One region of the Pseudomonas sp. R5-89-07 genome, then DNA from elsewhere that is predicted to be linked to it. Evidence: riboswitches for the same ligand, from Rfam matches in the RefSeq annotation. Region 1 holds a riboswitch; the other holds the start of a gene.
The links. A riboswitch is a leader RNA that binds a small molecule or an ion and turns the genes downstream of it on or off. The one in region 1 is predicted to bind cobalamin.

Region 1 (18,953 bases):
ACTGGTTCAAACTGCAGGCCCGCGACCAGAACGTTGCCGCCGGCAAGACCTTGCTCGAACGCGAATTGGCGCGCCTGGGCCTGCCCCAGGTGGACTTCGACAAGCTGGCCGAAAAGGCCAACATGAAGATCGCCGAAGACATGTTCGCCGCCCTCGGTGCCGGCGATTTGCGTCTGGCCCAGCTGGTCAACCTGGCCCAGCAACTGGTGGAGCCGGAGCGCGGCAACGAACAGCTGGAACTGATCCCGCGCAAGGCCACCGGCTACAAGCCTGGCAAGCGCGGCGATATCCAGATCCAGGGCGTGGGCAACCTGATGACGCAAATGGCCGGTTGCTGCCAGCCGCTGCCGGGCGATGCCATTGTCGGCTACATCACCCAGGGCCGCGGGGTGAGCATTCACCGCCAGGACTGCGCCTCGGTGCTGCAACTGGGCGGGCGCGAGCCAGAGCGGATCATCCAGGTCAGCTGGGGCCCGGTGCCGGTGCTCACGTACCCGGTGGACATCATCATCCGTGCCTACGACCGCTCCGGCCTGCTGCGCGACGTCTCGCAAGTGCTGCTCAACGAGCGGATCAACGTGCTTGCAGTCAACACCCGCTCCAACAAGGAGGACAACACTGCGCTGATGTCCCTGACCATCGAGATTCCGGGGTTGGATGCGCTGGGGCGCTTGCTGGGGCGGATTTCCCAGTTGCCGAACATCATCGAAACGCGGCGTAATCGCACCCCATGAACGCGGTTTAAATGTGGGAGGGGGCTTGCCCCCGATGAGGGAGGGTCAGCTGGCACCTTTATTGACTGACCCATCGCAATCGGGGGCAAGCCCCCTCCCACATTTGATCTTCAGCGGAAAGAGACTGATGTATTCACTTGAAGACCTGCTGCACCTGATGAACCGCCTGCGCGACCCGCAATTCGGTTGCCCGTGGGACATCAAGCAAACCTACGCTACCATCGTGCCGCATACCCTCGAAGAAGCCTACGAAGTGGCCGATGCCATCGAGCGCGGCGATTTCGATCATCTGCAGGGTGAGTTGGGCGACCTGTTGTTCCAGGTGGTGTATTACAGCCAATTGGCGCGCGAAGAAGGGCGCTTCGAGTTTGCCGGGGTGATCGACAGCATCACCCGCAAGCTGATCCGGCGGCATCCCCATGTATTTCCAACCGGCGACCTGTATGCACCGCTGGATATCCCACAGTTGAGCGAAGAGCAGGTCAAGCAGCGCTGGGAGCAGATCAAGGCCGAGGAGCGCGCGGAAAAATCCGACGCACCCGAGCAATTGTCCCTGCTCGATGATGTGCCCACCGCCTTGCCCTCTCTGTCCCGCGCCGCCAAGTTGCAAAAGCGCGCCAGCCAGGTGGGTTTCGACTGGCCGTCGGCGTTGCCGGTGGTGGATAACGTGCGCGAAGAGCTCGATGAAGTGCTCGAAGCCATGGCCGATAACGACTCGGCGGCCATCGCCGATGAAGTCGGCGACCTGTTGTTCGCTGCGGTCAATTTGGCCCGTCACCTCAAGGTCGACCCGGAAACCGCGCTGCGCGGCGCCAATGCCAAGTTCGAGCGACGTTTCCGATTTATCGAACAGGCATTGCGCGACACGCACCAACCCATAGAAGATTGCACCCTCGAAACGTTGGACGCCCTATGGGGCGAAGCCAAACGCCAGGAAAAGAATGTATCCAGCTGCGGTTGAGCAGTTGCCCAAGTGAGTAAGCACCATGAGCCTTTCCCTTCGCGACCAGTTGCTCAAAGCAGGTCTGGTCAACCAAAAGCAGGCCAAGCAGGTCGGCAAAGAGAAGCAGAAACAGCAGCGGCTGGTCCACAAGGGTCAGGCTGAAGTCGATGACACCCAGGCGCGCCTGGCGGCCGAGGCGCACGCCGAGAAGGTCAAACGCGACCAGGAACTGAACCGCCAGCAGCAGGAAAAAGCCGAGGCCAAGGCGCGCACCGCCCAGGTCAAGCAATTGATCGAAACCTCGCGCCTGCCCAAGTTGACCACCGAGGATTACTACAACTTCGTGGATGACAAGAAGGTCAAACGCCTGTCGGTCAACACGCTGATGCGCAACAAGCTGAGCAACGGCTCCCTGGCCATCGTGCACCACGGCGGCAGTTATGAGGTGATCCCGCGCGAAGCCGCGCTGAAGATCCAGGAGCGTGCGCCGGAGCGTATCGTGCAACTCAATATCCTGACGGAAAGCCAGGTGCCGGATGAGGACGATCCGTACGCTGCCTACCAGATCCCTGACGATCTGATGTGGTAAGCCGCTGAAACGACAAACCCCGCCAAAAGGCGGGGTTTGTGTTTTACCGAGCCGGGTGCAGCTTACCAATCCACCGCATAACTGAGGCTGAAGGTACGGCCTTCGGCGTTCGGGTACGGTGCGCGGGCGTTGGCCTGGGCGAACATGTTCTGGTAGTTGCGGTTGCTGAGGTTGTACACCGCACCTTCGAGACGACCCACCGGCAGCCTTACCGAGCCGAGTAGGTCGACCAGGGTGTAGCCCTGGATATCGCGCCCGTTGTTGTCCTTGAACGCGGCGTCATAATTGGCCAGGCGCATACCCTGCAGGCGCAGGCTGTAGTCGCCACGGTCATAGCCGACAAAGGCTGTGGTCTTGGCCGGCGAGATACGGGTGGCGGGCAGGTCGATCCACTTGCCGTTCTGCTGGGTTTCGCCTTTGGCATAAGCGTAGGTGCCGCCTACTGACCATTGGTCGTTGACGTTGTACGTCAGGCTGGTTTCGATGCCACGCACGCGTTCTTTCTGATTGATCAGGCGCAGTACGCGGTCATTGGCGTCATAGAACTGCGTCACATCCGACGTGTTTTCATACGCCGTGACGTTGGCCAGCCACTTGTCCCAGTTGCCACGCCAGCCCAGTTCATAGCTGTTGACCTTCAACGCCTGGGCATTGAGGTCTTGAATGTTGTACGTGCTGTTGACGTCCCGCAGGAAACGCTGGATATCCGGCAGGGAAAAGCCCTGGCTGAAGTTGGCAAATACATCCTGGTTCTCGGTCAGGTGGTACACCGCGCCGAGGTTGTAGAGGGTGTCGTCATACTTGAGGGTGCCGCCGGGCAGCGTCGCGCGGTTGCCGGTCTGAACGATTTCGCCGTACGCGATGCTGTCGTCGACATCGCTCTCGATCCATTCGCGGCGCACGCCGCCGCGCAAGGTCCAGTCACCGATGTCATAGGACAATTGGCCGAAGATGGCCTTGGTGGTGGTCTGAATGTCCGGGCCCAGCTCGAAGGTGGTGCCGGTCTTGGTGTAGGTCAGCCCGTTGACGCGGTACTGGTCGCCGCGTTGACGCGAGGTTTCATGGTCATAGTCTGCACCCCAGACCAGGTTGCCGGTCGCAGCGCCGATGTCCGGCATTTGCGTGTCGATCGCTGCGCGCAGGCCGTACACATCTTGCACGCTGTTGTTGTCCGATACGCCGGCTCGGCCCCTGGACAGGTCCGGGAAGAACAGCGCATCGGCGCGGCGCCAGTAACTTTCCACCTGCAGACCCTGGCCGTAGAAATCCTTGTCGGTGTAGTTAAGGTTGACCGCCTGGTTGTGGGTAGACGGCTGGTCGTCCAGGTCCAGGCCTTTCACCGCTACCGCCTCGCTGGTGATGCGTGGGTTCTTGGTATAGCGGGTGTCCTGTTCGTCCTTGTAGTCTTGCAGCGAAAGGCTGATCTTTTTGTCGTCATCCAGCTCGTAGCCGAAGCGCCCTTGCAGGTCGTAGGTGTCGGTGTCCATGTTGCTGCCCTGGGACGTGTCCTGGGGGATGCGTTTGCCGTTACCGTCGAACTGGTCGTTGCGTTGCACGGCGTTGCCCGACAGGTACCAGTCCAACGGGCCCTGGCGGCCTGTTGCGCTCTGGAATGCCTGGTAGGAAAAGCCTTTGTGGCTGAGGTTGTCACCGGCGGTCATGCCGATCTTGCTGCTGAAGGCCAGGTCTTCACCTTTGTTGCGCTTGGTGATGATGTTGATGATGCCGCCCGATGCGCCTGCGCCGTAGACACTGCTGGCGCCGGAAATCACTTCGATGCGTTCGATGCTTTCCGGCGCCACGCTGTTGAGCTGGCGGAAGTTGTCGCGCGTGGCGTTCTGGGAAACCCCGTCGATCAGGATCAGCGTATTGCGCCCGCGAAGCGTCTGGCCGAAGTTGCTCATGCCGCCGCTGGAAGGGGCGATGCCCGGCACCAATTGGCCGAGGATATCAGCGACGCGGCGTCCGGCCCCCGTCTGCTGGCGGATCTGCTCTTCGTTGATCACCTGCACGGAACCTGGAATCTGCGCAATGCTGGTTTCATTGCGCGTGGCCGATACGACGGTCTCCTGTAGCTGCAGGGTGGTCGGCGCGGCCTGGGTCTGCTCTGTCTGGTCGGCCCAGGCAGGGGCGCTTATCGACCCGAAAAGCGGCAGCAGCACTGCCCATTGCGATTTGTTCATGAGCTTGTCTCAGTTATTAGAAGTATTGACAGAAAGAACGGATGTCTCAGGCATACGGGTGAACGAGCGGATTGCGCGGATGCCGAGGGCGGCCAATGCATAGGTGAGTGCCACCAGCCAGAAGCTGTGCGCCAGGCCCACCAAACCCATGCCGATACCCCCCATCAGCGCGCCGCTCAACGCGCCTGCTTTCGCGGCACTGTTGCCCATGCCCAGGGCGAAACCCTGCTGGCTCGGCGCTACGGTGTTGGCGATCAGCGTGTAGGCAACGGGCAACAAAGCGCCTTGCCACACGCCCCACAGCAGCCGACTGGCGATGAACCCCAGCCATTCGTTGGCCAGTGCCGTGAAGGCCAGCGTCAAGGCGCACGCCCAGGTGACCCACTCGATGATGCGCAGCGTGTGTGCGGGTTGATGACGATCGAACAGGCGGCCCCATAACGGCGCGGACAGCGCCAGGGTCAATGCGCTGGCGGCATAGCTGGCGCCGATCAGCCACGCGGGCGCGTGCAGGACATCGGCAACATACAAGGCGTAGAACGGTTGCGGCATCATCTTGGCTGCTTGAATCAATACGATGATTCCCAGCATCGCGCCAAGCCAGCCTTTGGGCAGTGCGACGGGCTTGGATGTACGGGCGGGTCTCGATCGTGGTGCGTCGTTGGGTAGGAACACGCTGATTATTGCGCACAACAGGCAGACGGCGGTGGCGCTGTAGCACAGTAATGCGAAACCAGATATATCCATCAGCCAGCCGCCCAGCACCGGCCCGGCGAGGGACCCGACGGCGGTGGCTGATTGCAGTCGGGCCAGAATATGCCCGCGTTCCCCGTCGCCGCAGTAGGCCAGCGCATAGGCTTGGGCTGCCGCGATGAAGCCGGCCAGGGCCCCTTGCGCCACGCGAATGACCACCAGCCACCACGGGTCGAGGGTAAGCGCCGCGAGCGCCTGGCACACCGCCAGCGCCAGCAACGCACGGATGATCATCGGCTTGTGCCCGGTGCGGTCGCCCAGTCTGCCCCACAGGGGCGTAAGGATCATCGCCGCCATCATGGGGCCGGCATACACCAGCGAAGACAACAGGCCGGTGTACTGGGCATTGGCAACACCCAGCAACTTCTGGATTTGCAGCGGCCAGAAGGGGCCGCTCATTTCCATGGCCCCCATCGAGACCAACTGGATCACCACCAGCAGCCGCAGCGCCATGCCGTTAGCCGGCATTGGCGATGGCGCTCAACGGGTTGGGCAGGCGCCCGACGATATCGGCGTGACTCTCCAGCAGGCGCATGCGCATGAACGACTTGGCCGGCCACGCTTGCTCCAGCAGTGCCTCGCGTTCGGTTTCCCAGCGTTGTGGCTCAACCTGGCCACGCAAATCGTCAAAACACTGGCTGACCTGTGTCGACAGTTCGTTCCAGAGCCGCGCCTGGGGAAGGTCGAAGTGGCGTGCAGCAAGTAATACCAGTTCGCCCAGGTGGCACATGAACACCGTGTGCAGCAGCTTGTCGCGTACGAAACCGGCGTCGTCGTAGAGCGTCATCTTCGGGTCGTGCAGTTCAATGTCCAGGCCGTGGGCGTGCAAGGTTTTGCGGTCGATCCGTATATCGCCGAAATCGCGCAGCAACAGGCGGCTCAATTGCCCGTCCGCAGCCATGACCATGAAGGAGTTCTGCTGATGGGCCTCGAAGGCAATGCCGTAGCGCAAGTACATGCCCAGCAGTGCCGGCACGGTGATCGCCGCGTAGTCGTGGAAGAAGGCGAACATGGCGTCCGCGTCATCCTTGCCTTTGCTCAGCCGCACCCATTGCCTGAGCAGCGGCTGGCCGTGCTGGTCGGTGGCAAACAGGCTGCCCACCGGCACCGCCATTTCTCCCGGCTGGAGCTGGCTCTGCGGGTTGTCGCGGTACAGCACCGCCAGGTGGCGAGAGTGTTCATCGTTGGCCGGCTGTGGCTTGAAATGCACACCGATGCGCTCGGGGACGATGCTGAGGATTTTCCGGATCGCAGGCTCGCGTTCCAGGACTGCCAGCAGCAGGTGGCTGATCCGCGGGCCCATGCGCGCCGAGCGTGGCGAAACGGTGCGCTGTACGCTGGTCAGTCGCAGCGACACCGGCAGCTTGACCATGGGCGCATCGCTCCGGCCTTCAGGCAGAACGGTCCGGAACGACATGGTGGGGTGGGCAGTGAATGCAACGATGTCGGTCAGCACCAGCAAGCGGTCACCGATTTCATTGGCGAACAGCTGCGGTAATTCCTGGCGAGCTTGCCAAGGGTGGGCAGGCAGCGGCAGATAATCGCTGGCCTCGAGGCCCTGAGCGGTCAGTTGTGCGGTCAATTGGCGGGCCGCTTGCGGGAACTGGCTTTGCCACCATTGCCAGTAATTTGCAGTACCGGCCAGGCTTTCGACATGGGCGTACTGGCGGTGCAACGCACACAGCAATACGGGGAAACGCGCCTCGAACTCCGGGGAGAAATCAATCACCTGGTCTGTGCCCAGACCCATCTTCGTCTTGTAGTTGGGGTGCCAGGGATGGCCGAGCGTGCCCCACTGCTCAAGCACGGATGTCGGGTTGCACACGCCGGGGTCGTTCTTGAGGTGGCTGAGCAGATTGTTCTGATGCGCGGGGTCCATCGAGGCGTGCAGGTTGCGCGTCCAATCCTCGTGAAAGGCGAGGCACAGCGTATCGTTGATGAAGCTGTCGTCGATCTCTGCGTTGAGACGGTTCAAGACCTCGGGGTCGGCAGGCGATTGCAGGCTGGTGTTGAGCAGCGTCAGCAACTGCGACGGGAACTGGATTTTCCGTTCGGGCTGACCATCCCGCAGCAGGCTGACTTTGCCTCGCAAATCCCAGCTGGCCATGCGCCCGGGTTGCAGGTGTTCGAAGCGCAGGCGGCTCTGGTCGGGCAGCACCAGCCAGCAGTGATCGTGTTCATCACGGTTGAGTGTGTCGGGGTCGAGCAGGCCTTCACGAAACAGCGCTTGGATCAGGCGTTGAAAACTGCGTTCGCAAGCCGGCGCCAAGGTCGCGACCAACGAATCCATGGAGAGGTGCCTGGCCTGAAATTGACGGGTGGCGAGTGCTTCACTCCAGCGGCCAAGCAGCGATTGTTCCGGTGTGGTGATGTGTCCGTGCATCGAGTCAAACTCCGTTTACGTGGGCCGAATGTAAAGCGCAGCGATACTATCGAGAATCATTCACAAATGTCTATTTTTTGTTACGCTTTTACATGAAACGATTATTCAAGGACTGAAGGGCAGGGGACGGGTGAAGTGCTTGTCTTCAGAAAACGAAAAACCCCGCTCAAAATGGCGGGGTTTTCTGTTTGTAGACGACTCGGCTGCGTGGGCCGAGCGGCTATGCGATTTCAGTGCTTCAGGAACTCTTTGCCTGGCGTTGCAGTTCGAGAGTTTCCAGCTCGTTTTTATAATTGTGGGCGTCGCTCTCGTTGTGGAACATGCCGACCAATACGTCTTGCTGATGAACATCCCAGATGTGAATCCCGTGGCCTATCGCTTCATGGGACATATGTTCATCGTCGCGCTCAGTTACTTTTACAGTCATCTGCTTGCTCCAATCTCTGGTTGATCTGCGGCAAGTCGTCGCAGGCCTTTGTTATATAATTTGTTAGCTTGCTAAGTAAACTGCTTTTGCGTGCAACAATTTATTGCGGGAAACGCAACAGTGACGCAAGCCGCGCAAACCGTGGCGTTGCGCTGTACGGTCTTGAGTTTTATGACAAAAGTTTCATGTTTGAGTCAGGCGTGACGGTTTGGTTGCTCCAGCTTCCGCTATCGGGGGCAAGCCCCCTCCCACACTTGGAATGCATTTTAAATGTGGGAGGGGGCTTGCCCCCGATAGCGTTCTACGCGTCAACACCAAAACCCCCGGGCAAAAAAAGCCCCGCATTCAGCGAGGCTCTTCTTTGAATCACCAGCGCATCAGCTACCTTTGACAGCCTGGCCGTCAACGGTGCCATCCTGCAGCATGATGTTGTATTCCTTGCCATCCGTCTCAACCTGGCGCAAGGCAACCAGAATGCCGCCCTGGTCCTTGGCAAACCACATCTGGGTGATGCGCTTGCTCTGGGATGGATCACGCACGCGTTCAACCTTGATCGCGTCGATGGAGCCCACCTTGGTCTGGACCTTTTCCGAGCCAATCACGCGGAAGTCATAGGTGTCGACATCAGTACCTTCGGCCACTCGGTAGCTCATGCTTTTCTTGCCGGCAGCCACGTCACGCTGAAGGGCGAGTTGGTACGTGGACTTGTCGAGCATGCCGCTTTCGAGGGTGACGTTAACCGGGTCCTTGTTTTCAAAGCCGGTGATTTTCTTGGTCGCCTGGTCGAAATCCAGGTTGATCTTCTTCGCCTTGCCCAGGCCGCCGCGTTCGAAGCTGTAGCTCTTGGGTTGCAGGGTGTCCTTGTCAAACAGGATCACGCTGGTTTCGGTCAGGCTGGCAATCATCATCGAGGCCTTGAAGTTCAAGGTCCAGGTGCCGTCGCCGTTTTTGGTCAGGCTGCGTTCAGCCGAACCACTCATGGGAAGCTGCTTCCAGTCGGCGGTGTAGCTGACGGAGAAGGGGTGAAGGTCTGCCGCTTGTACGGCAGGCAGAGCGAACAGCGCAAAAGCGAAAAGCAGGGCGCGACGCATAAAATCTCCTAGGTTCGAATCAAGTGGCCGCTGGCCGCGAGTAACTGACCGTCCAATAATGCACCCTGTTCACCGAGAATCAACCGACCCTCGGCAAACCAGCGTACAGCCAGCGGGTAAATCCTGTGTTCCTGGGTATGAACCCGTTGCGCAAGCGTCTGCGCCGAGTCACCCGACTCTACCGGAACCACTGCCTGTACGACCAGAGGCCCGCCATCGAGTTCCTCGGTAACGAAGTGCACGCTGCAGCCATGCTCGCTGTCGCCGGCGTCGAGGGCACGCTGATGGGTGTGCATGCCTTTGTATTTGGGCAGCAGGGATGGGTGGATATTGAGCAGGCGTCCTTCGTAATGCCGCACGAAATCAGCGCTGAGGATGCGCATGAAGCCGGCCAGGACGACAAGCTTGGGGTTGAAGGCGTCGATCAGTTCGATCAAGGCGCTGTCGAAGGCTTCGCGGCCTTCGAACGCCTTGTGGTCCAGCGAACGGGTCTCGATACCCGCGTCGCTGGCGCGCTGCAGGCCGTAGGCGTCGCTGCGGTTGGAAATCACCGCAGCGATGCGTACCGGGCTGTCGCCGGTACGCGTGCTGTCGATCAGGGCCTGCAAGTTACTGCCGGTGCCGGAGAGCAGCACCACGACATCACAGGTGACAGGCATCAATGCGCCTTAAGGTTCTTCAGTTCAACCTGGGCCGCGCCTTCGGCAGCGGTGGCGATCTGGCCGATCACCCAAGGTTGCTCGCCGGCTTCACGCAATACGTTCAGCGCGGTCTCAACGTGCTCCTGCGCCACGCAGATGACCATGCCCACGCCGCAGTTCAGTACGCGGTGCATCTCGATTTCGTTGACGTTGCCTTTTTCCTGCAGCCAGTCGAAGACCGCCGGGCGCTGCCAGCTGGCCACGTCGACAATTGCCTGGGCGCCTTTTGGCAGAACGCGCGGGATGTTGTCCAGCAGGCCGCCGCCGGTGATGTGGGCCATGGCTTTGACAGCGCCGGTGTCCTTGATCAGCTTGAGCAGTGGCTTGACGTAGATGCGCGTCGGGGCCATCAGCAGGTCGGTCAGGGGCTTGCCGTCGAGCTGGATGTTCTCGATATCGGCGCCTGCCACTTCGATGATCTTGCGGATCAGCGAGTAACCGTTGGAGTGCGGGCCGGAGGACGGCAGCGCGAGCAGGGCGTCGCCGGCAGCCACTTTGGAGCCGTCGATGATGTCGGCTTTTTCGACCACGCCGACGCAGAAGCCGGCCAGGTCGTAGTCTTCGCCTTCGTACATGCCAGGCATTTCAGCGGTTTCGCCGCCGACCAGGGAGCAACCCGACAGTTCGCAGCCAGCGCCGATGCCGGTGACCACTTGGGTCGCGGTCTCGACATTGAGCTTGCCGGTGGCGTAGTAGTCGAGGAAGAACAACGGCTCGGCGCCGCAGACCACCAGGTCGTTGACGCACATGGCAACCAGGTCGATGCCGATGCTGTCGTGCTTGTTCAGGTTCAAGGCCAGGCGCAGCTTGGTGCCCACGCCGTCGGTGCCGGAGACCAGTACAGGCTGCTTGTAGCCGGCCGGGATTTCGCAGAGGGCGCCAAAACCGCCCAGGCCGCCCATGACTTCAGGGCGCGCAGTGCGCTTGGCGACGCTCTTGATGCGTTCGACCAATGCTTCACCGGCGTCGATGTCTACACCGGCGTCCTTGTAGCTCAGGGAGGGTTGCTTGCTCATGATCCAGGCCTTTAGGGGGGATTTCTGGGTAACGACCGAGCCGGCAGGCGCTTTTTGTAAAAGGCCCAGCCGTTGACGGTCTGCGAAGGCGCGCGATTTTATCAGGCTTGAGGGGCAGCGGCCATCCTCGGGCCGACGGGCAGGGCATAAGAGCTTAAAAAAAACCGAATCGGCCCGGTAATGGAGCGTATTAAGGTATAGCCTTGAACCCGCTGTCGTTATGACAGTACGAAAACTTACCGGGACCCTGTGAATGTTTTACCGGTCGCTGTGTCACAGCCTTGCCAAACCGAGTTCACGCGGTCTGTTCCAGCCGCTAAATTGTCGTTCGGGAATCTTCCATGCGTCTGTGTAAATTCTTTTTTGTAGGCTGCTTGTCGTTGGTCAGCCTGGCGAGTCATGCCGAAACCCTCAATGGCCTCTATCAAGTACTCGAACCGGTCAGCAGCCAGTCGCCCCAAGAGCGCGACCAGGCCACCCAGCGTGCCGTGCAAACCCTGGTCATCCGCCTGACCGGCGATGCCAAGGCCGCCGAGGGCCCAGGCCTGGCGGCGATCCGCAAAGACCCGCAACAAATTATCAGCCAATACGGCTACGACGCCGGCCCACCGGAAAGCCTGCAAGTGGATTTCGACCCGGTCAGCACCGATCGCGCCTTGCGTGACGCCGGGTTGGCGATCTGGGGCAGCAATCGACCTTCGATCCTGGGCTGGTGGCTGAACGACTCTACCGAAGGCAGCAGCCTGGTCGGCGACGGCCAGGCGGTGGCTCAAACACTGCGCCGGGCGGCCCAGCACCGAGGCTTGCCGCTGCGCCTGCCGCTGGGGGATCTGGACGAGCAGGTGGTGGCCACCGCGCCGAACCTGGAAAGTGCCGACGCCACGCCGCTGCGCGCCGCCTCCGAGCGCTACGGCGCCGATGCGTTGCTGGCGGTTCATGCGCGCCAGGAAGGCAACCAGTGGCAGGCCAAATGGCGCCTGTGGCTGGGCGATAAAACCGAGCAGGGCAGCGTCCAGGGCGCTGACACTGGCGCGGTTGCCGATGCCGTGCTGCTCGCGGTCAGCCAAAAGCTGGCACCGCGCTTTGCGGTCAAGCCGGGGGTCAGCGCCGAACAGCTGCTTGAGGTACAAGGCATGACCCTGGAACGCTACGCCGTGCTGGGTCGTCTGCTGGAGCCCTTTGGTGGCCAGCCACAGCGGGTCGATGGCAGTCGCATTGTGTATCGCGTCAATGGCAGCGCCGATCAGTTGCGCACCCAGTTGAGCCTGGCCAAGTTGCAGGAAGTGCCGGCCGGTGAAGCTCCTGCCCAGCCACCGCAGGCCGAAGGTGCACAACCGGCCGCGGCGCCTGAGCCTCAGGCGCAGTTACGTTTTCGTTGGTAAGTGGCCTTCCTTCTATATAGAAGCGGCCAGCAAATAACAGAGGAAGTGGTTTATGGCGGATACGCGTCGTTGGGTGTGGCTTGGCGGGATTGTCCTGCTGTGCGTTTTTGTGTTCTTGCTGCATTCGATCCTGACGCCGTTCCTGGTTGCGTTGCTGCTCGCCTATCTGTTCGATCCTGTGGTGGATCGCCTGGAGAAAGCGGGCTTGTCGCGAACCTTGGGTGTGGTCGCGGTGTTTGCCTTGTTCACGTTGATCATCACCGCGCTGGTGCTGGTGCTGGTGCCGATGCTGGCCAAGCAGCTGTATCGGCTGTACGAACTGGCGCCACAGATGCTCGATTGGTTGCAGCACACGGCCATGCCGTGGGCCCAGGCCAAGCTGGGGCTGTCGGACGGGTTCTGGAAGTTCGACAAGGTCAAGGCGGCGATCAGCGAGCACATGGACAAGACCACCGATATCGTCGGTGTGGTGCTCAGCCAGGCCACTGCTTCCAGCCTGGCACTGATCGGCTGGTTGACCAACCTGGTACTGATCCCGGTGGTGGCGTTCTACTTGCTGCGTGACTGGGACATCATGGTAGCCAAGATCCGCAGCCTGCTGCCGCGCGACCGCGAGGAACGTATCGTGTCCCTGGCGGGCGAATGTCATGAGGTGCTCGGGGCGTTCGTGCGCGGGCAATTGCTGGTGATGCTGGCGCTAGGCATTATCTACGCCGCCGGCTTGATGGCGATCGGCCTGGAGCTGGGCCTGTTGATCGGCCTGATCGCCGGCCTGGCTGCGATCGTGCCCTACATGGGTTTCGTGATCGGCATCGGTGCGGCGCTGGTGGCGGGGCTGTTCCAGTTCGGCGGCGACCTGTACCCGATGCTGGGGATTGTCGCGGTGTTCATGGTCGGCCAGGCGCTCGAAGGCATGGTGCTGACGCCGCTGCTGGTGGGAGACCGCATTGGCCTGCATCCCGTGGCGGTGATCTTTGCGATCCTGGCGGGCGGCGAGTTGTTCGGCTTTACCGGCATCTTGCTGGCGCTGCCGGTGGCGGCGGTGATCATGGTGCTGGTGCGGCATGTGCACGACGTGTACAAGGATTCGGATGTGTACACGGGGGTTGAAGACCCCGATCTGTAATTGCGATAACACAAACCCGGCTCATGGCCGGGTTTGTTGTTTATGGCGGCGGGTGCGTCAAACAATTTACGTAAAACCAGCAAGTTAACGCAAACCTTTGATTTTGCTTGTGGTCTGCTGCATTGTGCGCCCGGCGCCACGAGTATAGACTTTGCAAACTTTACACAGAGGCCACTCACGGTTCGATGGGAGCCGTTCAGTCAGCATGAAACCGATTCAGCTGCCCCTAGGTGTGCGTCTGCGTGACGACGCTACCTTTATCAATTACTACCCAGGCGCCAATGCCGCTGCACTCGGCTATGTCGAGCGCCTCTGCGAAGCCGACGCCGGGTGGACTGAAAGCCTGATCTATCTGTGGGGCAAACATGGCGTAGGGCGTACCCACTTGCTGCAGGCCGCGTGCCTGCGCTTCGAGCAAATGGGCGAGCCGGCGGTCTACCTGCCCCTGGCTGAGCTGATGGACCACGGTGTCGGCATCTTCGACAACCTCGAACAGTACGAACTGGTGTGTCTGGATGATCTGCAGGCCATTGCCGGCAAGGCGGATTGGGAAGAGGCACTGTTTCATCTGTTCAACCGCCTGCGCGACAGTGGTCGGCGCCTGTTGATCGCCGCGTCGACGTCGCCGCGCGAGCTGCCGGTAAAGCTGGCCGACCTCAAGTCGCGCCTGACGCTGGCGCTGATCTTCCAGATGCGCCCGTTGTCCGACGAAGACAAATTACGCGCCCTGCAACTGCGCGCCTCGCGTCGCGGCCTGCACCTGACCGACGAAGTCGGCCACTTCATCCTCACCCGGGGCACGCGCAGCATGAGCGCACTGTTCGATTTGCTCGAACAGCTCGATCAGGCCTCGTTGCAGGCCCAGCGCAAGCTCACCATTCCCTTCCTCAAGGAAACCCTCGGCTGGTAGCCAGCCCTTGTATTTCAAGGCCTCGGCAAATTCCAGGCGCCAGAAAACCTGCGTTTTGACCGTTTTGGCCACGCAAAAGGCGCGTATCAGGGATTAAGGGCTTAGATGGCATAGTCCAAACGAGAAGTCACAAAGAACTCGATTGAATTTGCAAATCGATGTGATAGAGGGCATAGTCTCGCCTTCTTTACACATCAGCCACGGTCGTGCCCATGCTAAATCGCTTCGCACCCCTCGTGCCTCTCGCACTCGTTACCCTGTTGTTTGGTTGCGCCTCCCACCCTCAGCAGGTGGCAGAACAGCAAAAACCACAGGTTCAAAATCAGGCTAAATTCGTCGCTGCACAGTCTGCTTCTGTTTATGAAGAAGAGCTGGCAACCGAAAAAGAATTGGCCGATTTCTCCGGCAGCAAGCCTTATCAGCTGCCTGTTCTGGCCGACAGCATTCTCGAACGCGGCATGTCCCTGATCGGTACCCGTTACCGTTTCGGCGGTACTTCCGAAGCCGGTTTCGACTGCAGCGGTTTTATCGGCTACCTGTTTCGTGAAGAAGCTGGCATGAATCTGCCGCGCTCCACCCGCGAAATGATCAACGTGAAAGCACCGTTGGTCGCGCGCAACAACCTCAAGCCCGGTGATCTGCTTTTCTTTAGTACGGCCGGTCGCGGTCGTGTCAGCCACGCCGGTATCTACCTGGGCGATAACCAGTTTATCCACTCCAGCAGCCGTCGCAGTGGTGGTGTGCGGGTCGATAATCTGGGCGACAGCTACTGGAGCAAAACCTTCATCGAAGCCAAGCGCGCACTCGCCATGGCCCCGTCGACGGTTACCGCCAGTAAGTAAAGTTAAAGTGATACTTGAAGTTTGACGTGTAAGCGCTAGAATCCCTGGATATTGTTGTAATCCGTTCGCGCGAGCTTTGCTTGCGCGTTCTGGTTTTCAGCGTTCGGCAGCGAAAGCCGCATCCAGATCAGGATTGTTCTGCCCATGTCGACCTCGGCCCGCCTCATTCTGCTTGTTTGCGCCGCGCTCCTCAGCGCCTGCGCAAGCCGTCCACCGCCGCCCGCGCCCGTCGCAGCCAAGCCTAAGCCGGTGTTCAATTATTCCACCCAGAATTTCTCGCCCGCCGCCGAAGACGTACTGTTCCGCGCGCTGGGCCTGGTGGGCACGCCTTATCGTTGGGGCGGCAATACACCGGACTCTGGGTTTGATTGCAGCGGCCTGATTGGCTTTGTCTACCGCGATGCGGCGGGTATCTCCTTGCCACGTACCACCCGCGAGCTGATCGTGATGCGCGCCCAGGACGTGAGCGAACAAAACCTGCAAACCGGTGACCTGTTGTTCTTTGCCACCGGTGGCGGTTCGCAGGTCAGCCACGCGGGCATCTACGTGGGCGAAGGCCGTTTTGTGCACGCTCCGCAGACCGGCGGTACGGTGAAGCTGGATACCCTGTCAAAGGCGTATTGGCAGAATGCCTACCTGAGCGCCAAGCGGGTGTTGCCGGCAAACCTGGCGCGAAATCCCTGAACAAAACACCAAACCAAATGTGGGAGGGGGCTTGCCCCCGATGGCGGTGTATCAGTCACTATCTCCAGTGGCCGACACACTGCTATCGGGGGCAAGCCCCCTCCCACATTGCTTTGTGGTGTGCATGAGAGGGTCTACTTGGCAGCAGACACCCGCCACACCTTATTCCCCACATCATCAGCCACCAGCAAAGCGCCTTGCTGATCGATCACCACGCCCACCGGCCGGCCCATGGCGTTCTCATCCTTGTCGAGGAACCCGGTCAGCACATCCACAGGCAGACCTTTAGGCTGTCCACCCTCGAACGGCACGAAGATCACTTTGTAGCCACTGTGCGGCTTGCGATTCCACGAACCATGCTGACCGATGAACGCGCCGTTGCTGAACTGCGCCGGGAGTTTGTTGCCCTGGGCGAATGTCAGCCCCAGTGAGGCGGTATGAGGGCCCACCGCATAATCCGGCGCAATGGCCTTGGCGACCAGCTCCGCGTTCTGCGGGTTGACGCGCACATCCACATGTTGCCCGTAGTAGCTGAAAGGCCAGCCGTAGAATGCGCCATCCTTGACCGAGGTGATGTAGTCCGGCACCAGGTCGCTGCCAATTTCATCGCGCTCGTTTACCGCCGTCCACAATTTGCCGCTCTGCGGTTCCCACGCCATGCCATTGGGGTTGCGCAGGCCAGAGGCGAAAATACGATGCTGGCCCGTGGCGCGGTCGACTTCCCAGATCGCCGCCCGGCCTTCTTCGGCTTTAAGGCCGTTCTCGCCGACGTTGCTGTTGGAGCCGACGCTGACATACAGCTTGCTGCCATCGCGGCTGGCGATCACGTTTTTGGTCCAGTGATGGTTGAGGCTGCCACCTGGTAAATCGACGACCTTGGTGCCTGCCACCTTGATCGCGGTTTCGCCAGGCTGGTAAGGGAAGCGCAGCAGCTTGTCCGAATCCGCCACGTACAGGTCGTTGCCGACCAGGGCCATGCCGAACGGCGAGTTGAGGTTTTCCAGGAACACCGTGCGCGTTTCGGCGACGCCGTCGTGGTCGGCGTCGCGCAGCAGGGTGATGCGGTTCGGGCTCGGCACACCGGCCCCCGCGCGGCCCATGACCTTCTCCATCACCCAGCCGCGCACGCCCTTGCTGTCATCCGGCTTGGGCGGTGCGTTGGTCTCGGCCACCAGGATATCGCCGTTGGGCAATACATAGAGCCAGCGCGGATGGTCCAGACCCTCGGCGAACGCAGCCACTTGGGTGCCGCCAGCGGCCGTTGGCCTGGCGCCGTCCGGCCAGCCGACCGCCGGTGCGATATTCACGGTGGGGATCAGCGTCTTGTTCGGTTCCGGCAGCGTGGGCGAGGGCCCGGTGCCGTCGACCACCTGCAGGGTCGAGCTTTCTCCGCAGGCGGCGAGCGTGCCGGCCAGCATGATCAGTAGGGCGAGTCTGGTTTTGTGCATGGTGTTCTCCTGAATACCTGTAAGGGTAGAGAAGCACATCACCTTGATGGTTCAAGTACAGGGCCAGCTTTAATTGACGCTCCACCCCCAACCCACTAACCTTCGCGGCTTGTTCCAGGTGCTCTGTGGCGTATGCGTCAACAGAGTGAAACAGGGAAGCCGGTGAGTGAGCGCACTTGTACACAGTGCCGCCGCAATTCCGGCGCTGCCCCCGCAACGGTAAATGAGTCAAGACGCTGCCTTCTGCCACTGTATCCACACGATATGGGAAGGCGCAGCGCCGGCCTTAGCGCCACTCATGAGCCCGGAGACCGGCCTGAAACATTCAACAGCATCACGGTGGGCGATGCTTGGCTGTCTGTTTTTCTTTTTTCCTGCCCGCCGTTTTTGTCCAGCCCCAACGGAGAGCTGCCATGACCGATACCCCCGACCGCGACGAGCGCCACCTGGCGCGCATGCTGCGCAAAAAAGCCGTGATTGACGAACGCATCGCCAATTCGCCCAATGAGTGCGGTTTGCTGCTGGTGCTGACCGGCAATGGCAAGGGCAAAAGCAGCTCGGCCTTCGGCATGTTGGCCAGGGCCATGGGGCATGGCATGCAGTGCGGCGTGGTGCAGTTCATCAAGGGCCGCCACAGTACGGGGGAAGAGTTGTTTTTCCGACGTTTCCCCGAGCAGGTTCGCTTCCACGTGATGGGCGAAGGCTTCACCTGGGAAACCCAGGATCGCCAGCGCGATATCGCCGCCGCCGAAGCGGCCTGGGCGGTATCCCGGGCGATGCTCAATGACCCTGCCATTGGCCTGGTGGTGCTGGACGAATTGAACATCGCCCTCAAGCACGGCTACCTCGATCTGGACCAGGTGCTCAGTGACCTGCAAGCGCGGCCGCCGATGCAGCACGTGGTGGTCACCGGCCGTGGCGCCAAGCCCGAGCTGATCGAAATGGGCGATACCGTCACTGAAATGGGCATGCTCAAGCACGCGTTCCAGGCCGGTATCAAGGCTCAGAAAGGCGTCGAACTTTGAATCAGCCCCGTCATTGCCCGGCCGTATTGATCGCCGCACCGGCGTCCGGCCAGGGCAAAACCACCGTCACCGCCGCGTTGGCGCGCCTGCACCGTAACCTGGGGCGCAAGGTGCGCGTATTCAAATGCGGGCCGGACTTCCTCGACCCGATGATTCACGAACGCGCCAGCGGTGCGCCGGTGTATCAATTGGACATGTGGATGGTCGGCGAGCAGGAAAGTCGACGTTTGTTGTGGGAAGCGGCGGGGGAGGCCGACCTGATTCTGATCGAGGGCGTGATGGGCCTGTTCGACGGCACGCCGTCCAGCGCCGACCTGGCGCGCCACTTCGGTGTGCCGGTGCTGGGGGTGATCGACGGCACGGCCATGGCGCAAACCTTTGGCGCGCTCGCGCTGGGGCTGGCGCGCTACCAGCCGGACTTGCCATTCGCCGGCGTGCTCGCCAACCGTGTCGGTACCTTGCGCCACGCGCAGTTGCTCGAAGGCAGCCTGACCGAAGGCTTGCGCTGGTACGGCGCGCTTTCGCGTGAAACCGGCATCGAATTGCCCAGCCGTCACTTGGGCCTGGTGCAGGCCAGCGAACTGAATGACCTCGACGTGCGTCTGGACGCCGCCGCCGAGGCGTTGGGCAGCAGTTGCGAAGTTGCCTTGCCGCCGCCGGTGACGTTTGCCGCGCCGCAAGTGATCGTCGCCGAGCCGTTGCTCGCCGGGGTACGC
Region 2 (3,976 bases), 1.5 Mb from region 1:
CCCGCGGCTTTCGAGGAAAAAATCAATCTCGCCATTGCCGGTCAGGTCGAGTACTACCCATGACTCGTCCTTTTGCGGGTCGTAGCCCACGCCCACCTCGCCTGCGCGCCCAGTGAACTGGTTGATGAATATCAGCGAGCGGATGTCATGTTTGCGCAGCAACGGGGAAATATCGATTTTGTCCTGGCCACTGACAAAATCCATCAGTTGGTCCGGGGCGTATAACGTCGCGTCAGCGGCATCGTCATATACGAACGTATCGCTGCCCGCGCCACCTCGCATGTGGTCCGCACCGGCGCCGCCTTTGAGGCGGTTGTCGGCGTCATTTCCGATCAGTACGTCATGGCCTGAACCACCGATGGCATTTTCCAGGGTGACGCCGTTGGCGATGGAAACGTTGCCCTTCAGCCCTCCGACGTCGGAAAAGGATCCGGCGCGCAGGTTGATCACCTGGTTTTGATGATATCCGGAGAAGTCCAACGTATCGTTGCCGCCACCATCCCAGACGCAGAATACGGCGCCGTCGCGAGACGAATTCAAGGACAGATCGTCTCGCTGGGTATTGGAATTGAACCCGTAGGTGGTGTCGGTGTTACGGGTCTGGTGGTTGGCGCCATAGACCCGCTGAGACCAGGCGATATCGGCCATCAATGGCGAGGAGGCATATTGCCCCTTGAAGTCCTGATGAGTATGGCTCTCGTCAAAATAGCTCATGACCGAATAAGCCCGACTGTCTTGTGCATAAGTGGCATGCTCGGGGTAGGTGACAGGCCCACGAGTCGTATCATAATCACCTGTATGTGCGGCCCCCAGGGTGTGCCCGATCTCGTGAGTGAGCGTGTGCCGACCGAAGCCGTTGACCGTCGGCACGCGGTTATCCGCATAGCTAGGGTTTACACGTACCCGCCCTTGACGATGTGAGAACAGCCCATCCGCGACTGCCGGCGTCTTGTCATTGACAAACCGTAACCGGCCTTCGGACTCAACGGCCTCCTCTTCGAAAGTGACCCTCGCAACATCCGCCCAAGCCTGCATTGAGCGGCGTGCCTGGTCTTTTTGTGTTTCATTGAACTTGCTTTCATTTCTTGCGATTTCATTAAACGTATAAGAGAGCCGCACCTTGTGATCGCCATTATGGTCCTCCAACCGGCGCCCCCGACGATCAATCTGGCGAGCCATATCGGCCAGCGACCAAGAGGGCTTGTGAAAGCTTGCGCGGGCATGGGGATCGTCGACACGCAGGGTTTCGTCCAAATGTGCCGGGGCGTTGACGCCTGGCGATTGTTGCTGGGAACCGGACACTGTTTGCAATTGATTAACAGGGTCATAAACATGACTCGAATTAAAAGCGGCGCGAGATACATTGGCCATTAACAAACCCTTATAAACTGAATGACACTTCAATGTTCAAGAGCCCAGCTTCCAACACCAAACCATTAAAATAAAGCGCGGCAGCTGCACAAACCAATTGAAGATATTACCCACTGACTGCTCATGCCCAATCAACTCAACATGCGCCCCCGGCTTAATTGACGCCCGGTCTCGCCCGTGTTTTCCTATGCATCTTGTTTCGGGTGCCCTTCACAGGGTGAAACGGGAAACCGGTGACGCATGCCTTGGTTGATCAAGGGCATGCACAGTCCGGTGCTGCCCCCGCAACGGTAAGCGAGCGAAGCGTCAAATCCACTGTGCCAGTGCATGGGAAGGAGACGCTTGACAGGCCAGGCGCCCCTCGCGAGCCCGGAGACCGGCCCGAAAAATTCAGATAACAAACCCGCGGTGGGCGGGCGCTGTTTAGAACCCTGCGGGCTTGGCTCGCGGGGTTTTCATGCGCTCGTTCCACGCAAGACACCTGAAAGGGACGCGCCATGTCGATCATCAGCAGCACCTCGCCCGCAACCAGCAGCACCGCCACCCTGAGCCAACGCCTGACCGCCGCCATCGGCGCGTCGATCCTGGGCGCGTGCCTGGTATATTTCGCCGGGTTTTCGCATATCGAGGCCGTGCACAACGCCGCCCACGATACGCGCCACAGCGCCGCGTTCCCGTGCCACTGAGGGCTGGCGAGATGATCAAGCGTATTGCGCAAACTGCGGGTTTCACCGGCTTGCTGGCCGCCCTGCTGCTGACCCTGTTGCAAAGTTTTTGGGTCGCCCCGCTGATCCTGCAGGCGGAAACCTTTGAAAGCGCCCCGGCTGCGGCCGAAGTGGCCCATGAGCACGGCGCCGGGGCCGGCGCCCATACCCATGACGCCGAGGCCTGGCAGCCGGCGGACGGTTGGCAGCGCGTGCTGTCGACCACTGGCGGCAACCTGGTGGTTGCCGTCGGCTTTGCCTTGATGCTGGCCGGCCTCTACACCCTGCGCGCGCCGACTCGCACGGCCCAGGGCCTGCTTTGGGGATTGGCGGGCTACGCGACATTCGTGCTGGCGCCGACCCTGGGCCTGCCACCGGAACTGCCCGGCACCGCCGCTGCCGATCTGGCACAGCGCCAAGTCTGGTGGATCGGTACTGCGGCCTCCACCGCCGCAGGGATCGCACTGCTGGTATTTGGTCGCAGCGGGCTGCTCAAGGTACTCGGCGTGGCGATCCTGGCCGTGCCTCATGTTATCGGTGCGCCACAACCGCACGTGCATTCGATGCTGGCCCCGCAAGCCCTGGACGCGCAATTCAAGGTTGCATCGCAATTGACCAATGCCGCCTTCTGGCTGGCCCTTGGCCTGATCAGCGCCTGGCTGTTCCGTCGCCATCATGACGATCAAGCCCCGGCATGATTCTGGTGGTCGGCCTGGGTTGTCGGCGTGGGTGCGATGTTCAAGCGCTGCTGGCGCTGTTCGACAGCGCCCTGGCCGAAGGTGGCCTCGAGCGCGAACGGGTTGACGCCCTGGCCAGTATCGACCTGAAGCAGGCCGAACCGGGCCTGCTCGCCCTGGCCCAGTTGCTGAACCTGCCGTTGCAGTGTCTCAGCGCTCAACAGCTGGCAGTGTACGAGGACCGGCTCAGTCACAAGTCAGCACTCGCCTTCGCCCATACTGGCTGCCAAGGTGTCGCCGAAAGTGCCGCCCTGGCCCTGGCTGAACACCTGGCCCACGCCCCTGCCCGCCTGCTGATCACCCGCAAACAATCCGCCCAGGCCACCTTTGCGCTGGCCTGCGCCGGCTGAACTTCCGATAATCGGCCCTTTCGATCATGAATGCGGTTCATGCTCGCCCGTTTTGAACAGGAACTCCCATGACCGTCTACTTCATCGGCGCAGGCCCCGGCGACCCGGAATTGATTACCGTCAAAGGCCAGCGGCTGATCCGCAGCTGTCCGGTGATCATCTACGCCGGCTCATTGGTGCCGGAAGCGGTGCTGGAAGGCCATCAGGCGCACCAGGTGGTCAACAGCGCCGAGTTGCATCTGGGAGAGATCATCGACCTGATCCAGGTCGCCCATGCCAACGGCCAGGACGTGGCGCGCGTGCACTCCGGCGACCCGAGCTTGTATGGCGCGATTGGCGAGCAGATCCGCCACCTGCGCGAGCACGGCATCCCGTTCCAGATCATCCCCGGCGTCACCGCGGTGGCCGCCTGCGCGGCGCTGCTGGAGACCGAGCTGACCCTGCCGGACATCGCCCAAAGCGTAATCCTGACCCGCTATGCCGATAAAACCAGCATGCCTCCGGGCGAGGCCTTCGACAGCCTGGCACGTCACGGCACCACCATGGCGATTCATCTGGGGGTCAACCACTTGGAGAAAATCGTCGCCGAGCTGCTGCCCCACTACGGCGCGGACTGCCCAATTGCGGTGGTGCACCGTGCGACCTGGCCGGACCAGGACTGGGCGCTGGGCACGCTGACGGACATTGCGGCGAAGGTGGCGGCAAAGGGGTTTCGGCGTACGGCATTGATCATCGTCGGCCGCGTGCTGGCCAGTGACAGCTTCAGCGAGTCCTCGCTGTACCGCGCGGGGCATACCCATCTCTATCGCCCCTG

Region 2: linked by a shared signal. The riboswitch ahead of C4J94_RS12430 (CbtB-domain containing protein) and the one ahead of cobO (cob(I)yrinic acid a,c-diamide adenosyltransferase) in region 1 are both predicted to bind cobalamin.

What each region holds. Positions count from the first base shown of each region.
Region 1 covers NZ_CP027727.1:4,256,860-4,275,812, reverse strand. The annotation lists gene relA (GTP diphosphokinase) at 1-734, shown strand, start outside; gene mazG (nucleoside triphosphate pyrophosphohydrolase) at 862-1,695, shown strand; gene C4J94_RS19440 (DUF2058 domain-containing protein) at 1,721-2,266, shown strand; gene C4J94_RS19435 (TonB-dependent receptor) at 2,329-4,449, opposite strand; gene C4J94_RS19430 (MFS transporter) at 4,459-5,670, opposite strand; gene C4J94_RS19425 (IucA/IucC family siderophore biosynthesis protein) at 5,660-7,585, opposite strand; gene C4J94_RS19420 (hypothetical protein) at 7,824-8,012, opposite strand; gene C4J94_RS19415 (DUF3108 domain-containing protein) at 8,390-9,103, opposite strand; gene purN (phosphoribosylglycinamide formyltransferase) at 9,112-9,762, opposite strand; gene purM (phosphoribosylformylglycinamidine cyclo-ligase) at 9,762-10,820, opposite strand; gene C4J94_RS19400 (DUF2066 domain-containing protein) at 11,162-12,202, shown strand; gene C4J94_RS19395 (AI-2E family transporter) at 12,255-13,328, shown strand; gene hda (DnaA regulatory inactivator Hda) at 13,534-14,238, shown strand; gene C4J94_RS19385 (C40 family peptidase) at 14,451-15,080, shown strand; gene C4J94_RS19380 (C40 family peptidase) at 15,225-15,764, shown strand; gene C4J94_RS19375 (sorbosone dehydrogenase family protein) at 15,899-17,212, opposite strand; cobalamin riboswitch at 17,312-17,547, shown strand; gene cobO (cob(I)yrinic acid a,c-diamide adenosyltransferase) at 17,626-18,237, shown strand; gene C4J94_RS19365 (cobyrinate a,c-diamide synthase) at 18,234-18,953, shown strand, end outside.
Region 2 covers NZ_CP027727.1:2,726,176-2,730,151, reverse strand. The annotation lists gene C4J94_RS12435 (M10 family metallopeptidase C-terminal domain-containing protein) at 1-1,371, opposite strand, end outside; cobalamin riboswitch at 1,556-1,771, shown strand; gene C4J94_RS12430 (CbtB-domain containing protein) at 1,869-2,057, shown strand; gene C4J94_RS12425 (CbtA family protein) at 2,069-2,773, shown strand; gene C4J94_RS12420 (cobalamin biosynthesis protein) at 2,770-3,162, shown strand; gene cobM (precorrin-4 C(11)-methyltransferase) at 3,231-3,976, shown strand, end outside.